Regions from separate parts of the Streptomyces sp. NPDC008238 genome, predicted to be linked through region 2. Evidence: riboswitches for the same ligand, from Rfam matches in the RefSeq annotation. Region 2 holds a riboswitch; each other region holds the start of a gene.
The links. Region 2 has a riboswitch for cobalamin ahead of ACFZAU_RS05550 (ribonucleoside-diphosphate reductase subunit alpha). Riboswitches for the same ligand answer to the same signal wherever they lie in the genome.
Positions count from the first base shown of each region.

Region 1 (3,267 bases), on a different contig from region 2:
TCCGGCGACGGTGAACGCGATGCGGTAGCCGTACAGATAGCTCTCCAACCGCACGGAGGGCGTGGTGCTGGTACCGCGGGAGGCGAGATGGCCGGTGACTGCCGATAGATAGAGGGTGTTGAGCAGGGCCGGCCCCAGCGCGGCCCCGATCTGCTGACTGGTGTTCAGGGCCGCGCTGGCGACTCCGGCGTCCTGCGGGTCGACGGCAGCAAGCACGACGTTGGGGCCGGCCAGGAAGAACAGGCCCACCCCGATGCTGACCAGCAGTTGCGTGGGCAGGACTTCGCCCGTGTAGCCGGAGGCCCCGTCCAGGCGGGTCAGCCACAGCAGGCCCGTCGTGGCCAGGGCCGAGCCCGCGACCATGAGCGTTTTGGGGCCCCAGCGGGCGACCAGTGGTGCGCTGAGGGTGGTGGTGGCGATGATGCCGACGCTGAAGGGCAGGAACGCGAATCCGGCCTGCAGCGGGGTGTAGTGGAGATTGACCTGCAGGAAGTAGGTCATGAAGAGGTTCATGCCGAACATCCCGGCTCCGATGAGGAGGTTGCCCAGGAACACTCCTGCCCGGCTGCGCTCCGAGATCACTCGCAGCGGCAGCATCGGGAGCGCGGTGCGGCGCTCCACCATGACGAACGCCGTCAGCAGCACAAGAGCGGCCGCCAGCAGGAGGAGCGTCGGTGGCGCCGCCCAGCCACCGCCTTGCGCTGCTTCTGTGAACCCGAAGACGAGGGCGACCAGCCCTCCGGTCACGAGCGCAGCCCCGGGAATGTCCAGGTGACGTTCGCCCTCGGCGCGGCTCTCACGGACGGACGGTCGGGCCGCCATCACCATGGCGAGCGCGATGGGAACGTTGATGTACATGCACCAGCGCCAACCGGCGAACTCGGTCAGTACGCCGCCGAGCAGCAGCCCGACCGCACCACCGCCGCCCTGGAAGGCGCCGTAGATCCCGAAGGCTTTGGCCCGCTCCTTCGGGTCGGTGAAGGCGACGGTGATCAGGGACAGAGCCGCAGGTGCCAGGAGCGCGGCGAAGGCGCCCTGCATCGCGCGGGCGGCGAACAGGACGCCCGGCGTGGGGGCGAGGCCGCCGAGCATGGAGGCTGCGGCGAACCCCAGTAGGCCTGTGACGAGTATTCGCTTGCGTCCGGCCAGGTCGGCGATGCGGCCGCCCAGCAGCAAGAGACCGCCGAACGCAAGGGCGTACGAGGTGATCATCCATTGCCGGCCGGCATCGGTCATGGCCAGGTCGCGCTGCGCCCGGGGCAGGGCGATGTTCACGATCGATACGTCGAGTACGACCATCAGCGTGGCCACCGAGCACACGATCAGGGTCGTCCAACGGCGTGGATCAGCAGTCGCCTGGGACTGGTCCGTTCCCGCGGATGGGGCGGGCGTGGTCATCAGTGATCCTCCTGGAAACAGATCGACGAGGGGAGAGGAGCGGTGGGCAACCGCGTCGACCGGAGCCTGCGCTCCCGGCAGGAGAAGGGGCAAAGCCTCATGCCGGATCGGCAAGTTTTGAGGTGCACGGATGTGTCGGGGCCTCGGGTTCCGAGCGTCGGCACGGTCCCTTCCTCGGAAGCACGGGTGCGGCGACGGCCTGCGGACACGATGGCCGTCGATGGTGCCGTGTCCGGAACGCTCGACGGAACGAGGTGGACGGGCGTGGCCCCCACAGGCCCGGATGTGATCTTCAACCCCTCCGGTCCCGGAGCCTTGCAGGCCTCCCACCAGGGAATCTAGGGTGGTCGCGCCGTGGTGCTCGGGAAGACCGGTGACAGCTGACGCAAGCTCACTCCGGAGCGGCCCTCGCCACTGTGATCGGGTAGTTCCCGCCTCTTCCGCCATCGGCGGTGCCACTGGCCTCACCAAGGCCGGGAAGGCAGAGGCGGGCGCGCTTCGCCCGTAAGCCAGGAGACCGGCCGCGGCATCTCACGAAGTGATCCACGAGGTGCTGGAGCGTGACCGCATGACCCTGCCCACATCCGACCTGCCCGCATCCGGCCTGCCCGCGGCCTTCCGCTGGCGGCGCGAGGACACCGTCCGCACCGCCGGCCTGATGGCGGTGATCGTGGCGCTGCACGTCGTCGCCTTCGGGATCCTCTTCCTCCTCGTGGTGCCGAACCACTACGAGGTCGGTTCCAAGGCCTTCGGCCTGGGCCTCGGCGTCACCGCGTACACGCTGGGGATGCGGCACGCCTTCGACGCCGACCACATCGCCGCCATCGACAACACCACGCGCAAGCTCATGGCGGACGGCAAGCGGCCCGTCTCGGTGGGCTTCTGGTTCGCCCTCGGGCACTCGAGCGTCGTCGTGGCCATGGCGGCCCTCGTCGCCGCGGGCACGCAGCTCGCCGGCACCCTCGCCGACGAGGACTCCGGCACCCACCAGACGCTCGGGCTGGTCGGCACCACCGTCTCGGGGACCTTCCTCTACGCCATCGCCGCGCTCAACCTCGTCGCGCTGCTGGGCATCCTCCGGGTCTTCAGGAGCATGCGCCGGGGGTCCTTCGACGAGTCCGCACTCGAGGCGCACCTGGACTCGCGCGGCTTCATGAACAGGATCCTGGGCCGGCTGACGAAGGCGATCACGCGCCCGGGCCAGATGTACCCCCTGGGCTTCCTGTTCGGGCTGGGCTTCGACACGGCCACCGAGGTGGCGCTCATGGTCATGGCCGGCAGCGGGGCCGCGGCGGGACTGCCGTGGTACGCGATCCTCTGCCTGCCGCTGCTGTTCGCCGCCGGCATGAGCCTGTTCGACACGCTCGACGGGACCTTCATGAACTTCGCCTACCAGTGGGCGTTCTCCAACCCGGTCCGCAAGGTCTACTACAACCTCACGATCACCGGTCTGTCGATCGCCGTCGCCTTCCTCATCGGCACCATCGAGCTCGTCGGTGTCCTGCACGACAAGCTCGACATGACGGACGGCTTCACGGGCTGGGTGGCAGGACTCGACCTCGACAACGTCGGCTACGTGATCGTCGGCCTGTTCGTGGCCGTGTGGGCCGTCGCGATCGCCTACTGGCGCCTCGCCAGGGTGGAGGACCGCTGGGCGGCGCGAACGGCGAGCGGCGGCTGACGCCTTCCGGGACGGAGGGGCACCCGTCGCGCAGCCGGCACCGGGCGCATCGCCCACGATCCCAGCGAACGGTTCTCCCACGTCCGGCCAAGGGCTGGGTGCCGGCCATCGGTCCGTGGTGCGGCCTGCGCTACCTGCACGCAGAGCCGCAGCGACGGGGGCAAGACCCTTGGGGCCTGACGGGCAAC
Region 1 covers NZ_JBIBGK010000013.1:154,377-157,643, reverse strand. Annotated here, with positions in the region: gene ACFZAU_RS25025 (MFS transporter) at 1-1,398, opposite strand, end outside; cobalamin riboswitch at 1,737-1,938, shown strand; gene nicT (Nickel transporter NicT) at 1,967-3,079, shown strand.
Region 1: another riboswitch for cobalamin. It lies ahead of nicT (Nickel transporter NicT); the one in region 2 lies ahead of ACFZAU_RS05550 (ribonucleoside-diphosphate reductase subunit alpha).

Region 2 (3,267 bases):
ACCGAGGTTGCAGACCGCGGTCTCGCCGTCGTTCGTGACCTCCAGGATCTCCGTGCAGAGGTTGGAGGAGTGGATGACGCGGCCGGGCTCGGCGGTCTGGTTGGCGGTGCGGTTGGAGGCGTCCTTGAAGGTCATCCAGCCGTTGCCGGTCTGCGCGAGGGTGCGCATCATGCGGCCGTACAGCTCCCGCGCCGGGAGGGTTTTGCGGGCCAGGCCCGCGGCCTCGGCCTTGCGGTAGGCGGCGTCGAACTCCTCGCCCCACAGGTCGGCCAGCTCGGGCACGTCGGCGGGGGAGAACAGCGACCAGGTGCCGTCGGTGTCGACGCGGCGCATGAACTCGTCCGGGATCCAGTGCGCCAGGTTCAGGTTGTGGGTGCGGCGCGCCTCCTCACCGGTGTTGTCGCGCAGCTCCAGGAACTCCTCGATGTCCGCGTGCCAGGTCTCCAGGTAGACGCAGGCCGCGCCCTTGCGGCGGCCGCCCTGGTTCACGGCGGCGACGGAGGCGTCGAGGGTGCGCAGGAACGGGACGATGCCGTTGGAGTGCCCGTTGGTGCCGCGGATCAGCGAGCCGCGGGAGCGGATGCGGGAGTAGGACAGGCCGATGCCGCCGGCGTGCTTGGACAGCCGGGCCACCTGGTGGTAGCGGTCGTAGATGGAGTCCAGCTCGTCCAGCGGGGAGTCCAGCAGGTAGCAGGAGGACATCTGCGGGTGCCGGGTGCCGGAGTTGAAGAGCGTGGGGGAGCTGGGCAGGTAGTCCAGCCGGCTCATCAGTCCGTAGAGCGCCGCGACCTCGTCCACCGACCGGCTGGTGCCGTCCTCGGCCAGGCCGCAGGCGACGCGGAGCATGAAGTGCTGCGGGGTCTCGACGACCTGGCGGGAGATCGGGTGGCGCAGCAGGTAGCGGCTGTGCAGGGTGCGCAGGCCGAAGTAGCCGAAACGGTCGTCGGCGCCGTCGGCGAGCGCGGTGTCGACCAGGGCGTCCAGCCGGCCGGCGTGCTCGGCGACGAAGGCGGCGGTGCCGTCGGCGATCAGGCCCTCGCGGTGGCCCACGGCGATGGACGCGGAGAAGGAGACCGCGCCCTCGCCCGCCGCCTCGTCGGCGATGGCGAGGGTGAGCAGACGGGCGGCGAGCCGCGAGTACTGCGGGTCCTCCGCGATCAGTCCGGCGGCGGCCTCGGTGGCCAGCGCCCGCAGTTCCGCCTCGTCCGCGGCGGCGCTGCGGCCGCGCAGCGCGGCGGCGGCGACCCGGCCGGGGTCGGTGTCGGGGAGGTCTGCGGTCAGTTCCGTCAGGGTGCGCAGCAGTTCGGCCCCGGTTGAGGCAGGGTCCGATGCGGTGGCGGGTGCGGCGGGCGCGATGGTCACGTGTGCTCTCTCCCTCGTACGGCGGCGACGCGGAGGAGCGACGGGGCGCACGCGGGGCAGGCCAGGGCATGCCGCGGCGCGTCCGCCGGCCCAACCCGCGAGGCCCGGACACTTCACCGTCCGGACGGCGCGCCGGACGGTGCCGTCGGCAGGTACTCGGACTCGCGGGTATGCCCTGGGGCGCCCGCACACCGTTGCGGGGCAGTCCCGGATTCCCACCGGCTTCCCCTGCGGCGACAGCGGAGTTGAGCATACATCTAGTGGCGCCCGCTGGTGACACCACCAGATGTTGTGTCGGCGTGGTTACAGAGCGACGGGTTCACCGGTGCCAGTCGTGGCCGTCGCGGGAGTCGTGGACGTGTCCGGTCAGGGCCGCGAGGGCCAGGGCCAGGAAGAAGACCAGTGCGGTGACGGTGGCGAGGAAGGTTTCCATGCCCTCGACTCTCCTCCTCGCGCGGTCCCGCCGGGAGTGGCAGGACTGACGTGCTACCGCGAAATCCTGCCACGCCCCGGCGGCCGGTCTGCCATCCTGGAGGCATGCTGCAGAACGTGGCCGTGGTCCTGCTCGACGGAGTCCATCCCTTCGAACTCGGGGTCGTCTGCGAGGTGTTCGGAATCGACCGGTCGGACGACGGTCTGCCGGCCTACGACTTCGCCGTGGCCTCCGCGGAGAGCCCGACGCTGACGACACCCGCCGGGTTCACCGTCGGCACCCGGCACGGACTGGAACGGCTGGAGGAGGCCGACCTGGTCGCGGTGCCGGCCGGCGACTCCTATGTGGACCGGCAGTACCCGCCGGAGCTGCTGGACGCGCTGAACCGTGCCGTCGGACGCGGGGCGCGGGTGCTCAGCGTCTGCTCGGGGGTCTTCGCGCTGGCCGCCGCCGGCCTGCTGGACGGCCGCCGCTGCGCCGTCCACTGGAAGCACGCGGAGGAACTGGCGCGGCGCTACCCCCGGGTGCGGGTCGAGCCCGACGTGCTCTACGTGGACGAGGACCCGGTGATCACCTCGGCCGGCACCGCCGCCGGGATCGACGCCTGCCTGCACCTGGTGCGCAAGGAGCAGGGCAGCGACGTGGCCAACGCCATCGCCCGGCGCATGGTGGTGCCGCCGCACCGGGAGGGCGGCCAGACCCAGTACGTCGACCGCCCGCTGCCGCGCACCCGCTGCGACACCGTGGGCGAGGTCCTGGCGTGGATGGAACGGCACCTGGACCGCGTGGTCACCGTCGACGAACTGGCCGCCCGGGCGCACATGTCGCCGCGCACCTTCGCCCGCCGCTTCCAGCAGGAGACCGGTACGACGCCCTACCGCTGGCTGCTGGGCCAGCGCGTCCTGCTGGCCCGGGAGTTGCTGGAGGGCACCGACGAGACGGTGGACGCCGTCGCCGCGCGCGCCGGGTTCGGCAACGCGGCCACCCTGCGCCACCACTTCGCCCGCTGGGTGGGCACCACCCCCCAGGCGTACCGGCGCACCTTCCGCTGCCCGGTGCCGGCCGCCCGTACCGCATGACGACGGGCCGCCACCCCGTCCCAGGGCGGCGGCCCGTGCTCGTGGCCGGTGCGGCGGTCAGTGACCGGCGCCCACCGGCAGGTCCTTCTGCACGCCCGGGTCGCCGGCGTCGGCCGTGAAGTCGGCCTGGCTGGTCTCGTCGACGCCCTCGGGGGCCTTGAGGGCCCGCAGGACGAAGGTGAGGACGACGGTCACCACGACGTTGAGCACGAAGGCGGTCAGGCCGATGTAGCCGATCTGGCCGATGACCGGGATGGTGTCGGAGGAGCCGCCGAAGTGCTTCTGGGCCGGGCTGGCCACGCCGTACGCCACCCAGGTGCCGTAGACCATGCCGACCGCCCAGCCCGCCAGCAGCGCCCAGCGGTGGAACCAGCGGGTGAACAGGCCGCCGAC
Region 2 covers NZ_JBIBGK010000002.1:159,791-163,057, reverse strand. Annotated here, with positions in the region: gene ACFZAU_RS05550 (ribonucleoside-diphosphate reductase subunit alpha) at 1-1,362, opposite strand, end outside; cobalamin riboswitch at 1,493-1,652, opposite strand; gene ACFZAU_RS05545 (GlxA family transcriptional regulator) at 1,900-2,874, shown strand; gene mctP (monocarboxylate uptake permease MctP) at 2,932-3,267, opposite strand, start outside.

Region 3 (3,267 bases), on a different contig from region 2:
CTTCCGTTCATCCGGACTCCGTACGGTCGCCACCGCCACTGTCCGATCGAACGAATGCCTGGGTCAATGGAACACATCACGCTCCTGATCGGAATCGTGATCATTACCGCACTCGTGTTCGACTTCACGAACGGTTTCCACGACACCGCCAATGCGATGGCGACCACCATCTCCACTGGCGCACTCAAGCCCAAGACGGCGGTGGCCATGTCCGCCGTGCTCAACCTCGTCGGCGCCTTCCTCTCCGTCGAGGTGGCGAAGACGATCTCCGGCGGCATCCTCGACGAGAGCACGGGCATCAAGCCCGAGGTCATCTTCGCGGGGCTCGTCGGCGCGATCGTCTGGAACCTGCTGACCTGGCTGGCGGGCCTCCCCTCCAGCTCCTCCCACGCCCTCTTCGGCGGCCTCATCGGCGCCTCCGTCGCCTCGGCCGGATTCGGCTCGATCAACGGCGACGCGGTCGTCATGAAGGTCCTGATCCCGGCCGTCTGCGCCCCGGTGGTCGCCGGTGTCGCCGCGATGCTGGCGACCCGCCTGACCTACCGCATCGGCCGCAATACCGACCCGGCCGCCACCGCCAAGGGCTACCGGGCCGGGCAGATCGCCTCGGCCGGCCTCGTCTCGCTCGCCCACGGCACCAACGACGCGCAGAAGACCATGGGTGTCATCACCCTTGCCCTGATCGCCGGCAACGTCGTCGCCCCCGACTCCGACCCGCCGCTGTGGGTCATCGTCTCGGCCGGACTCGCCATCGCGCTCGGCACCTTCATCGGTGGGTGGCGGATCATCCGCACCATGGGCAAGGGCATCACCGACATCCAGCCGCCGCAGGGCTTCGCCGCCCAGACCGGCGCCGCCACCGTCATCCTGGCCTCCTCGCACCTCGGCTTCTCGCTCTCCACCACGCAGGTCTGCTCCGGCTCCGTCATGGGCGCCGGCGTCGGCCGCAAGGGCGGCGTCGTCCGCTGGAGCACCGCGGGACGGATGTTCGCCGCGTGGGGGCTCACCCTGCCGGCCGCGGGCCTGGTCGCCGCCGGCGCCGCGCTCCTGGCCGACCAGGGCGACTGGGGCGTCACGGCGGTCGCCGTCCTGGCGCTGGCCGCCTGCACCACGATCTGGATCGCCTCCCGCCGCAAGCCCGTCGACCACACCAACGTCAACGCCGCCCACGACGACCAGGAGCCGGGCGTCATCACGACGGCCATCGCCGCCGTGATCCCGCCGCCCGCGGGCCTGACCGCGACCGCCGCCGACACCGACCCCGCCAAGGCCTCCGCCTGACGGCGGCGCCGCACCGGCCCCGGAAGGAACCAGCACCATGCACATCGACTGGGCTGCCCTCGGCTCCGTCTTCGGCGTCAGCCTCGCCGTGACCGTCGGACTCGTCGGCCTGTTCACCCTCGGCATCGTCGGCCTGTCCAAGCAGGGCACGGCCGGCGGCGAGACGGGCACCTCCACCACGGGCGGCTCCACCGCCCTCGCCCGCACCGGCGCCTACCTGTGCTTCGCGCTCTGCGCGGCGGCGGTGGCGTACGGGATCCACCTGATCGTCGCCTGACCCGCACGTCACCGCGCACCGCGGTGTGAAGTTGACCTCAGCTCCCGGCTTTCCGGCCGTGAGCTGGGGTTTCTTCTTTTCCACAGGCAGTGGCGGTGAGTTGACGGGCCGGAGCGGCCCGTGGTGGTATCGGAACCGCCAAACGGCGGCAGGAGAGGAAGTCCGGTGCGAATCCGGCGCGGTCCCGCCACTGTCACCGGGGAGCGGACCCCCGCCCATGGCCACGGCCCGAGGAAGGGCTGGAAGGCCGGGGGTGCCGCCGATCCGGGAGCCAGGAGACTCTCGTCGCCGGTCACGTCGAACCAGGGCGCGGACCCTGAGTGAGGACTCCTGCGATGCGCGGCTCCGGCCGTTCACCCGACACCGGCGCCGCGGCGCCGTGCGTGTTCGCCGCCGGTGCGGCCCTCGGCTGGCTCGCCGACCTCGGTTTCGCCGACCCGCGGCGCGGTCACCCCGTGGCGGTGTTCGGGAGTGCCGCCGCCCGCCTGGAGCGGGCGTTGTGGCGCGACCACCGCGGCCGCGGCGCCCTCCACACCGTCCTGTGCGCCGGCGGCGCCGTGGCGACCGCGACGGGGTTGCAGCGTGCGGTGCGCCGTTCCGGCCCCGCGTCCGTCGCCCTGACGGCGGCGGCGACCTGGGCCGTGCTCGGCGGGACCTCCCTGGTCCGGGAGGCGCGGGCCATCGGCGCCGCCCTGTCCGCCGGCGACACGGAGGCGGCACGCGAGCGGCTGCCCCATCTGTGCGGCCGCGACCCCCAGGCGCTGGACGAGGCGCAGTTGGCGCGGGCGGTCGTGGAGTCCGTCGCGGAGAACACCTCGGACGCCGTCGTCGGCGCGCTGGTGTGGGGCGCGCTGGGCGGCGTGCCCGGGCTGGTGGGCTTCCGGGCGGTGAACACCCTCGACGCGATGGTGGGTCACAAGTCGCCGCGTCACCGGAGGTTCGGCTGGGCCGCGGCCCGGCTGGACGACGTGGCCGGCTACCCCGGCGCCCGGCTGACCGCCGCGCTCGCGGTGCTCGCCGGGCCCGATCCCCGGGGGGCGTGGCGTACCTGGCGCAGGGACGGCTCCCGGCACCCCAGCCCGAACGCGGGGCCCGTGGAGGCGTCGTTCGCGGGGGCGTTGGGCGTACGCCTCGGGGGGACGCTTGCCTATGGCGGGCGGGTGGAGCACCGGCCCGTGCTCGGGGCGGGGAACCGGCCGGTGGAGGCAGGGGACATCGAACGGGCGGCACGCCTGTCGCGGCGGGTCGGCGCGCTGGCGCTGGCGGTCGCGGTGGGCGGACGCCTGGCGTGGGGCGCGGTCGCCCGGAGTCGGAGGAGGCACGCATGAGGGGCGGGGGCCTGCTGGTCGCGGGGACCACGTCGGACGCCGGCAAGAGCGTCGTCACGGCGGGGATCTGCCGGTGGCTGGCGCGGCAGGGCGTGTCCGTGGCGCCGTTCAAGGCGCAGAACATGTCACTGAACTCGTACGTCACCCGTGAGGGCGCCGAGATCGGCCGGGCCCAGGCGATGCAGGCGCAGGCGGCCCGCGTGGAGCCCACGGCCCTGATGAACCCGGTGCTGCTCAAGCCCGGCGGGGACCGGACGAGCCAGGTCGTCCTGCTGGGGCGCGCGGTGGGCGAGATGAGCGCGCGCGGCTACCACAACGGGAGCCGCGCGGAGCTGCTGCGGACCGTCACGGACTGCCTGGAGGAGCTGCGCGGCCGGTACG
Region 3 covers NZ_JBIBGK010000006.1:314,684-317,950, reverse strand. Annotated here, with positions in the region: gene ACFZAU_RS17295 (inorganic phosphate transporter) at 67-1,281, shown strand; gene ACFZAU_RS17290 (hypothetical protein) at 1,319-1,558, shown strand; cobalamin riboswitch at 1,714-1,839, shown strand; gene ACFZAU_RS17285 (cobalamin biosynthesis protein) at 1,894-2,886, shown strand; gene ACFZAU_RS17280 (cobyric acid synthase) at 2,883-3,267, shown strand, end outside.
Region 3: another riboswitch for cobalamin. It lies ahead of ACFZAU_RS17285 (cobalamin biosynthesis protein); the one in region 2 lies ahead of ACFZAU_RS05550 (ribonucleoside-diphosphate reductase subunit alpha).